Regions from separate parts of the Cytobacillus sp. FSL H8-0458 genome, predicted to be linked through region 1. Evidence: riboswitches for the same ligand, from Rfam matches in the RefSeq annotation. Region 1 holds a riboswitch; each other region holds the start of a gene.
The links. Region 1 has a riboswitch for thiamine pyrophosphate ahead of thiC (phosphomethylpyrimidine synthase ThiC). Riboswitches for the same ligand answer to the same signal wherever they lie in the genome.
Positions count from the first base shown of each region.

Region 2: another riboswitch for thiamine pyrophosphate. It lies ahead of NYE23_RS14470 (YkoF family thiamine/hydroxymethylpyrimidine-binding protein); the one in region 1 lies ahead of thiC (phosphomethylpyrimidine synthase ThiC).
Region 3: another riboswitch for thiamine pyrophosphate. It lies ahead of NYE23_RS08805 (3-oxoacyl-ACP reductase); the one in region 1 lies ahead of thiC (phosphomethylpyrimidine synthase ThiC).

Region 1 covers NZ_JBBOBR010000001.1:3,692,440-3,695,719, reverse strand. Annotated here, with positions in the region: gene NYE23_RS18435 (bifunctional metallophosphatase/5'-nucleotidase) at 1-741, opposite strand, end outside; gene NYE23_RS18430 (hypothetical protein) at 922-1,206, shown strand; TPP riboswitch at 1,401-1,515, shown strand; gene thiC (phosphomethylpyrimidine synthase ThiC) at 1,644-3,280, shown strand, end outside.
Region 2 covers NZ_JBBOBR010000001.1:2,966,995-2,970,274, reverse strand. Annotated here, with positions in the region: gene NYE23_RS14480 (ABC transporter ATP-binding protein) at 1-132, opposite strand, end outside; gene NYE23_RS14475 (ECF transporter S component) at 116-712, opposite strand; gene NYE23_RS14470 (YkoF family thiamine/hydroxymethylpyrimidine-binding protein) at 714-1,319, opposite strand; TPP riboswitch at 1,699-1,800, opposite strand; gene NYE23_RS14465 (Cof-type HAD-IIB family hydrolase) at 2,027-2,893, shown strand; gene NYE23_RS14460 (coproporphyrinogen III oxidase) at 3,148-3,280, shown strand, end outside.
Region 3 covers NZ_JBBOBR010000001.1:1,818,436-1,821,715, forward strand. Annotated here, with positions in the region: gene NYE23_RS08795 (Cof-type HAD-IIB family hydrolase) at 122-871, shown strand; gene NYE23_RS08800 (OsmC family protein) at 910-1,359, opposite strand; TPP riboswitch at 1,475-1,587, shown strand; gene NYE23_RS08805 (3-oxoacyl-ACP reductase) at 1,693-2,454, shown strand; gene thiM (hydroxyethylthiazole kinase) at 2,468-3,280, shown strand, end outside.

The sequences.
Region 1 (3,280 bases):
TTTTGATTTGCCGGGAACATGGGCCAGTACCACAATGGCTCTTACTCCTTGCTTTTTAAGTTCCCGTGTATACGTATTGATTGCTTCCGCTTCATCAGTGAAGGTAAGGCCCTTCACACTATTTGGTGAGGAAAAGCTTGGTGTTTGTTTCATGATCACACCGATAAACCCTATTGGGACCCCGCTGACATTTAAAATCTTATAGGGAGGAAGGATGGGCTTGCCAGAATTCTGACTGATAACATTGGCTGCAATCCATGGAAAGCGGGAGCCGGGGTAACTCTTTGCAGCTGAAGGGCTTCCGCCATTTAGTAAGCGAAGCAGTTCATCCAGGCCCCTGTCGAATTCATGGTTACCGATGGTGCCAATATCAAACCCCATTTTATTCAAAAATTCAATGGTCGGTTCATCCTGCAGGAGGGCAGATACAGGAGGACTGGCTCCTATCATGTCTCCAGTATGAAGCAGGATGGTATTTTCATTTTCTGCGGCACGCTGGCGCAAATAGGCAGCGAGATAATCCGCACGTCCTGCTGGTCTGCCGTTAATCTGCCGGGTCACATTCAGCTGGCCATGGAAATCATTGATTCCCAGCAACTGGACTTTCTTGTATGGCCCTTCTGAGCGATCTTCAATATGGCCATGATAATCTTCAGAGAGGCCTTGCCTATCCCATTGATCTTTTTTTCCCAGAGGCATTCCCAGGAAGCTAAATAATATAAGGGAGATAAGTACTTTCATCAATCAACCTCCAGTATTTGCGGCAGGGATAGTATTTGCAGATATTGGGGATTTAATCGTAAGGGGGCATTATGGCGGCAAGAAAATGAAAAAATCCTGCTAAACTGCACGTGTTTATCCAATTTGATAAAGGGTAAGCTCATATTAAGAAACATAATACTGCCAAAGGAGATGACAACAGTGAAATATAAGAAGCTATTACTTTCAGTCCCATTGGGTGCAGGATTATTGTTGGCAGGGTGCGGAACAGATGAACAGGAGCCGCCGCCGGAAACGGAAGATGTAGAATTGGAAGACAATCAAATGGAAGAAAACAATAATGAAGATAGTGAAATGCAGGATCCCGGCACATCAGAGGAGTCTGATATGGAAGAACCCGGCATGAATGAAGAATCCCCTCAGGATGAAGAGAACATGGATGAAAATGATATTGATATGAACGATGGTGGTTCTGAAGAGAACTAATTGATGATACACATCTAAAGTTTGTGGAAAACGTCTGCTAATGGCAGGCGTTTTGTGTGCTTTTTTTCAGGATTGGAAAGTCTAATCTTAAAGGGCGTGAAGCATTCAGCTACAGGAATACAAGTGATCTTGCGGGATTATAAAAATACCTTTTATTTGTTTTCAGAATTATGTATACTAAAATAGAATTAAATAGCAATAACTAGGGGTGCCCAATAGCTTGGGCTGAGAAAGAAACGCACTAAAGTTTCTTGACTCTTTGGACCTGATCTGGATTATACCAGCGTGGGGAAGTTAGAATGTGCAAAGGTTTCTTTGTGCAAAGACATCTGCGGTTAAGCCGGTCCATCATTATGTGGACCGGCTTTTTTACATATCTTGCACTACCTCGGTTCCAGGTCTCGTCCTTATATTTTTTAATAAGGGAGAGATGATCAATGACTGCAAGTTCATTAAATCAGGAAAGTATTTCTATTATGTCGAGCTTTACTGGCAGCAAAAAAATCTATGTGGGAGGATCCAGACCGGATATCAAGGTTCCAATGCGGGAGATAGAATTAAGTCCCACCACCGGTACTTTTGGAGAAGAAATCAATGAGCCGGTTCGCTTATATGATACGAGCGGGCCTTATACGGATCCTCAATACACGGCAGATCTAAAAACAGGGCTTCCCGCTGTGAAAAGCCGGTGGATTCAGGAACGCGGGGATGTTGAAGAGTATGATGGGCGGGAAATTAAGCCCGAGGATAACGGGTTCCGCGATGAACATGATCCGCGTGCTAATCATAAAGTCTTTCCTGGCTTATCCCGCAAGCCATTGAGAGCGATAAGAGGGAAGAATGTCACCCAGCTTCACTATGCAAAAAAGGGAATCATTACCCCTGAGATGGAGTTTATAGCCATTCGGGAAAATATGGAACCGGAATTTGTGCGGTCTGAAGTAGCAAGAGGACGGGCGATTATTCCTTCCAACATCAATCATCCTGAGACAGAGCCAATGATTATCGGAAGAAATTTTCACGTGAAGATTAATGCGAACATTGGAAACTCGGCTGTTTCATCCTCTATTGAAGAAGAGGTAGAGAAAATGACCTGGGCTACCCGATGGGGGGCAGATACAATTATGGATCTGTCTACCGGTAAAAATATTCATACTACACGCGAATGGATTATCAGGAACTCCGCTGTTCCGGTCGGGACTGTTCCCATTTACCAGGCACTTGAAAAGGTGAATGGCATTGCTGAGGACCTCACGTGGGAAATATATAGGGATACCTTAATCGAACAGGCAGAGCAGGGTGTTGATTATTTTACAATCCATGCAGGTGTCCTTTTGCGTTATGTACCGCTTACTGCCAAAAGGCTGACCGGAATTGTGTCGAGGGGCGGATCCATTATGGCCCAATGGTGCCTGCATCATCATAAAGAGAACTTTTTATATACACACTTTGAAGAAATCTGCGAAATCATGAAAGCTTATGATGTGGCCTTTTCCCTGGGGGATGGACTTCGGCCGGGATCGATTGCAGATGCAAATGATGGGGCTCAATTTGCGGAGCTTGAAACACTTGGGGAGCTGACGAAAATTGCTTGGGAACATGATGTACAGGTAATGGTCGAGGGTCCTGGACATGTTCCAATGCATTTAATCAAGGAGAATATGGATAAACAATTGGAAATCTGTAAAGAAGCACCATTCTATACACTCGGACCCCTTACGACTGATATAGCTCCGGGATATGACCATATTACCTCTGCAATCGGGGCTGCCATGATAGGCTGGTATGGGACGGCAATGCTTTGCTATGTTACCCCTAAAGAACATTTGGGTTTGCCAAATAGAGACGATGTGCGCGAGGGTGTCATCACGTATAAAATTGCCGCGCATGCTGCAGATCTGGCAAAGGGACATCCAGGAGCGCAAAAAAGGGATGATGCCCTGTCAAAAGCCCGTTTTGAATTCCGCTGGATAGATCAATTCAATCTCTCATTGGATCCTGAGCGCGCTTTGGAATTCCATGATGAAACACTGCCGGCTGAAGGTGCAAAAACAGCTCATTTTTGTTCCATGTG
Region 2 (3,280 bases), 730 kb from region 1:
GCCCAATAGTAGCACTGCTTCCCCTGGATAAAGGCTGAATTGCACATTTTTAAAGATAGGTTTCTCCACATCTTCATATCTGAAGGAAAGCTGTTCAGTTTTTAATATGTGCCGGTTATGCTGTAATGCCATTTTCCGATTTTCCCCTTTTCAGCTCTTTTCCAATAGGAAAGCTGTTTAATGCCCCAGTTTTTGCAAGGCTTTCGCTCAGCCATTTGCCCAGCAATCCAGCTAGTAAAGCACCGCTGATCAGCCTCACAAAAAACATAGCAGTTACATAACCGGGTGAGAGGGCCGCATAGCCGGAAATGAAGTAGCCCCAAATAAAGCTTGTAACAGAAGAGCCCATGCCGGCAGCAATTAACACCCATGTCCGGTAATTATTCCATTTCGCGGCCGCAAAAACAGCTTCCGCTCCAATCCCCTGAATCATGCCAGACAAAATCAGGCGGGGACCGACTGCATTGCCGATCATGACTTCAATCGCTGCAGCGATGGTTTCCGATAAGAAAGCTGCCCCGGGTTTTCTGATTATGTACGCTGCGAGAATTGAAACAATAAACCAAATGCCAAAAATAAGATCATAGCCAATTAAGCCGAACATTGCATATAGCACGTTGCCAAATTGCATGAATACCAGGTATACAACTGCAAACACGACAGCGAGTACAGACAAAACAATGACTTCACGAAGCTTCCACTTTTCAAGCATATTATTCAGTCTCCTTTTTGGATGGACTATTGGCAGACATATTCACCGTCATAACAATATGCGCAGAATTGCTTTTCTTACAGTTTTCAAAAGCATCCTCAAGTGTTTTAAAAACAGAGTGTGCATCCCCATCTAATCTTGAAGCATAATGCACCCCTTTAGTAAAAGTTCCCTGATTCTTTGCAAGCTCGACCTGGTCCATAATGACATTCATGTAATCAGGAATCCCCATCGGATAAAGGGCGAACTGGACCGCGACTTCCTGGCTGATCCCTGCTGCTGATTCTTCATTTGCCCGTTCCTCATTCTCAGCAAGATAAGCATCTCCTGCAGTATCACCGGGACATCCATTTGAAAAAGTGCCGTTAAATACTACATGGTCTCCATGCTTAACTGTTTCAAGATAAATAGCTTTGACCACATCGAAAACATGATTAGATCTGCCTCGCACACAGGTGCTCACATCATCTGTTTCCATCCATACCTTGCTCGTGTCCACTTCTTTTAGAGCTGATAAAATAACATCAGCAAACCTGTCAGTCATGGGGTAAATCGAAAACCTGCACCCTGTAATTTCACTTGTTCCGCATAGAAAATTTTCCTGCATTTTTTCATCCTCCTATTTAAGTTTTAATGAAAGGCTATTTTCGCAAAGTTGTTGCTTTTTGTATCTTATTTACTGAGTTGATTGGAGCGGAAGGTGCGAGATTCTCAAAAATGCATTCGCATTTTCTTCGTGCGGTGTTTTCCGAGGAAGCTTATTCAACCTCCTGCGGGAGTTGCGGGACAGGTGAGACCCCGCAGACGCGAAGCGTCGAGGAGGCTCACCGCCCGCCCCGCGGAAAGCGAGCAGCCTGGAGCGGAAATCAACGGACAACATTAATATGCCAAAAACAACAATTTATACGAAAAGAGCCTAATGAAAATAAAAAACTGCATTCCCATAAGGAAATGCAGTTGAATGTTATCAATACACTATAAATGATAGCCGTTCACCTGCACTTCCCCACGCTGGTATTATCCAGATCGGGTGATAAGAGTCAGAACGGATTGTTCTTCTCAGCCAAAAAGCTCCCCTAGTGCAAAACTTTGATATGCAGTTTTAATGACTCCATCTTAATACGGAGCAAACAAAATGTAAATGAATAATTTATCATTTTTTATATCAAATGATCGGAAAATCAGACAATAGCCGTCATTAAGCAGTAAGCTATGAAAATATTTCCGCATTGTCCATGTTATGTTCTAATCAAGTCCTTTCCTTCATAAAAGTGTAATAGGACAATTTTACACCGAGAATAGGGGGCAAATTGGATGATATACAGAATGCTTGCTTTAAACATAGACGGAACACTACTCCAATCAAATGGAAGACTTCATAAATCAACAAAAGAAGCGATAGAATATGTTCAGCAAAAGGGAATTTATGTAACACTTGTCACTTCCAGAAGCTTTCCATCCGCGAAAAAAGTGGCTAAAGCATTGAAAATCAATTCTTTGCTGGTCACACACAGGGGGGCATATATTGCAGCCTCCCAGGAAAAACCGATATTTGTAAAAAGGATTCAGGAAGATGAAACGTTTGAAATCGTGCGCCTGCTTGAAGGCTTTACCTGTCAAATCAGGCTGGTGCACGAAAAATATTCCCTTGCCAACAAAACGAAGCTCAATACCAATATGCTTGCTAAAACTGTTTTTACAACCGGCGATCCCATTTTTTTTTCCCAGCAATTTGTGGATTCATTAAGTGACACCATATTAGATGAGCCGGTCACACCGCCGAAAATTGAAGTGTACTTTGAAGATAAAGAAGACCTTGAGGATGCTAAGACAGCCATTTGGGGCATGTTTGAAAATGTAGAAGTCATTAAACTGAATGATCTGAGGATGGACATTGTTCCTTCAGGAGTTTCAAAGCTGAATGGTTTGCTTTATTTATGTGAACATCTTGGAATTTCCAGAAACCAAATGGTCGTCATAGGAGATTCTGAAGATGATCTGGAAATGATTGAAGCCGCCGGTCTGGGTGTGGCAATGGGCAATGCCCCGGCAGATGTAAAAAAGGCAGCAGACTGGCTGACACGATCTAATGACCAGAGCGGTGTAAGCTACATGGTTAAAGAACATTTCCGCAAACAGCATCCAATTGACTTCCTGAAGAAAATGAATCTGTTAAAATAAAATTGAATGAAAGAGAGTCGGTCAGGCAGATCGGCTCTCTTTTTTGATTTAGGGCAATGGATAAAGAGAAAGATAGAAAAAGAGTGAATTAAATAAAGCGATCCAAAGTATTCACTTCCCTGATATTGACCTTGTTTCCCCATTTCTGTACACTAAAAGGAGTTTGTCAACATCAATTATAAAGACTCTGCAGCTGCCATCAGTGAGATGAAACACCGGCAGATTATTATATTTTCTAAAAAAAGGTGATAGATTTGAACATTTCAATTTTAGGCATACAGGATGAACGATTCCATCGGCCGCTTCGGCTGATTGGGAACCTCTTTTTTGAAGAATGTGAAGTGGTGCTGGGTGAGAATTCTGCAGCAGATCTGACAATTTCTTTTC
Region 3 (3,280 bases), 1.9 Mb from region 1:
AATACATACAGGTATTGCCATTTTTTAAAAAAATATTCACCTGAAAAGCACCGTCTTTGAAGGATAGCCGGGTTACCTATATAATGGCTTTATTGTGTTAATAGAAGAAAGGGAGAGGATCATGACAGAATCAAAAATTCCACCGCAGATCAAGTTAATTGCTCTCGATATGGATGGAACTTTATTAAATTCCAAAGGGGAAATTCCTGAAGAGAACCGTGCAGCCATAAAAGAGGCAAAGGAGAAAGGAATTGAAGTCATCTTGAGCACCGGAAGATCAAGGCTTACAGCAGGCGATCATGCCGATTCCCTGGAATTAAACTCCTACTTAATCACGGTTAATGGCAGTGAAATATTTGGACCGGACGGAGAATCAATCTCAAGAGCTCCCGTTGATTCCAAAGTTATGGAATGGATGTGGAACTTATCACAGTCACATAAGACCAATTTCTGGGCCACCAGCTGCGAACAGGTCTGGAACAACGAAATGCCGGAAAATATCCATGAACATGAATGGCTCAAATTTGGATTTGATATTTCAGATGATAACATCAGGGAACTGATTCATAAGGAACTGCAGACAAAAGGCGATCTGGAAATTACTAACTCAAGCTTAACCAATATTGAAGTCAATGCTCTGGGCATCAACAAAGCCAAAGGGATCCAGAAGGTAACAGAGCTTCTGGGCATTTCCATGGAAAATGTAATGGCCATGGGTGACAGCTTGAACGATATTGCCATGATTGAGGAATCAGGCTGGGGAGTAGCGATGGGAAATGCCCAGGAAATCGTGAAAGAAACAGCCGATGCAGTGACGGGAACCAATAATGAAGCCGGTGTTGCACAGGCAATCAGAAAATGGGCATTTTAGTGAACAAAAACCGGCTATTAAGCCGGTTTTTTGATTCACTACTTTGATCTAAGTACGGTTTCCTGCAACTCGACTTTCACATTCCCTTTAATTGCCCTTGAGATCATGCAGGATGCTTCTGCTTTTTGGGCCAGCTTTCGCGCAAGTGCATGGTCCTTTTCATCGGCATCTGCCTTCAGCACGATAACCGGGCGATGAATGATTTTCCTGTAGGTAATCACACCTTTGGTCACATCCACAACACCGACTGATTCCATCGTTAGGTCATCTTTCTCAAGCCGGCTGCGTTCCATCATGGCTGCCAGGGTAATAATATAACAAGTGGCCGCCGCCCCCAGCAGCATTTCATCCGGATTGGTTCCAATTCCAGGACCATCCATTTCGGGCGGTATTGATACCTTTGTTTTCAGCCCACCTGTTTCAATTTCTCCCACATCATTGCGAAGGCCAGGCCAGTGAGCTTTTAAATGAAAATGGTGTTCAGCCATATTTAAACCCTCCAAGTTATGTATTTCTCCTTACACATTAAAGAGGAACAGGCAGAATTGCAAGACTTTACAGATTTCACGTTTCAGGCTAAGATGAAAATAGTCAACTTAATAGTTTTACTGCTAGGGGTGCCCGATGCTCGCGGGCTGAGAAAGAAACCGGACTGTTTTTTACCCTTGGGACCTGATCTGGATCATACCAGCGTAGGAAAGTAGTAATTTCGGAGAACAAGCATGATTCTCTATAGATTATTCAGCCAGGTCCAATTTCGGATCTGGTTTTTATTTTGTTCTCAAAACAAATGAATTGGCTATCAATAAGGAGGATTTTCTATGAATCTTAACGATCAGATTGTCATTATTACAGGCAGCAGCAGAGGGTTGGGCAAAGAAACAGCAAAAGCATTCTCGAGAGAAGGGGCGAGAATTGTCATTAACTATTTCCATAGCGAGGAAAAAGCCCATGCTTTGCAGAAGGAAATTGGCGAAACAGCCATTGCCATTCGTGCTGATGTTCGGGACAGAGTTCAAGTGAAATCCATGTTTAAAAAGACGAAGGAACACTTTGGAGCACCCATTACAACCATAGTCAATAATGCACTGGTGAATTTTCAATTTGACCCTGTTTCAAAAAAAGATGCAGAAACAATTAAATGGGATGATTACAAAAATCAGCTGGAAGGTGCAATTCTGGGAGCATTGAACACAGTTCAGGCAGGTATTGAAGATATGAAAAAACAGGAGTTTGGCAGGATAATCTCGGTCGGCACCAACCTATTCCAGCATCCAGTTGTACCCTATCATGACTATACGACCAGCAAAGCTGCTTTATTAGGCTTCACCAGAAATATGGCGAATGAGCTGGGCCAATATGGAATTACTGCAAATATGGTATCGGGCGGTTTGTTAAAAACGACAGACGCCAGTGCTTCGACCTCTAAGGAAGTCTTTGAAATTATCGAAAACTCGACTCCATTAAGAAAAGTCACAGAACCTGCAGAAGTGGCAGATGCGATAGTCTTCTTCGCTTCTCCCTGGGCAAGGGCAGTTACAGGACAGAATTTGGTTGTGGATGGCGGACTAGTGATGAATTAAAGGAGGATTTTAGATGAACATTCAGGAGATTAGCAGTCTATTAGATAAAGTAAGAGAGTCAAACCCTCTTGTACATAATATTACAAATGTGGTGGTAACCAATTTTACTGCCAATGGCCTGCTGGCAATTGGGGCATCACCTGTAATGGCATACGCGCATGAAGAGGCGGCTGATATGGCTAAAATCGCCGGGGCGCTGGTTCTCAATATGGGAACACTGACTGAAAAAGAAGTGAAAAGCATGCTTATCGCAGGAAAATCAGCCAATCAGCATGGGGTGCCGGTAGTTTTTGACCCGGTTGGTGCCGGCGCGACAGCTTATCGCACAGAAACAGCCAATAGAATAATGAAAGAATTAGATATTAACATCATAAGAGGCAATGCTGCAGAAATTGCCAATGCAGCAGGACAGCAGTGGAATATTAAGGGCGTTGATGCCGGAGAAGCAGAGGGAAACACTTCTGAGCTCGCAAAGTCGGCAGCAAATAAACTTGGTGCAGTCACCGTCATTACAGGGAAACAAGACATCGTTTCAGATGGACATTCAACTCTTATGATCAACAATGGCCATCCACTGTTAACGAAAGTAACAGGTGCCGGATGTCTTTTGACTTCTGTCATTGGAGCTTTCGCAGCTGTTGAAAAGGATCCAGTAAAAGCGGCAGCTGCTTCCTTGATCGTGTATGGCTCTGCAGCCGAAATGGCTGCAGAAAAAACGGATGGCAGAGGTCCGGGCACTTTCCAAATTGAGTTCTTAAATAGCTTATATACTATTTCAGGTGCAGATGTTGAATTGCGCGGCTCTTTTAGTCAGATAGGAGGGGAA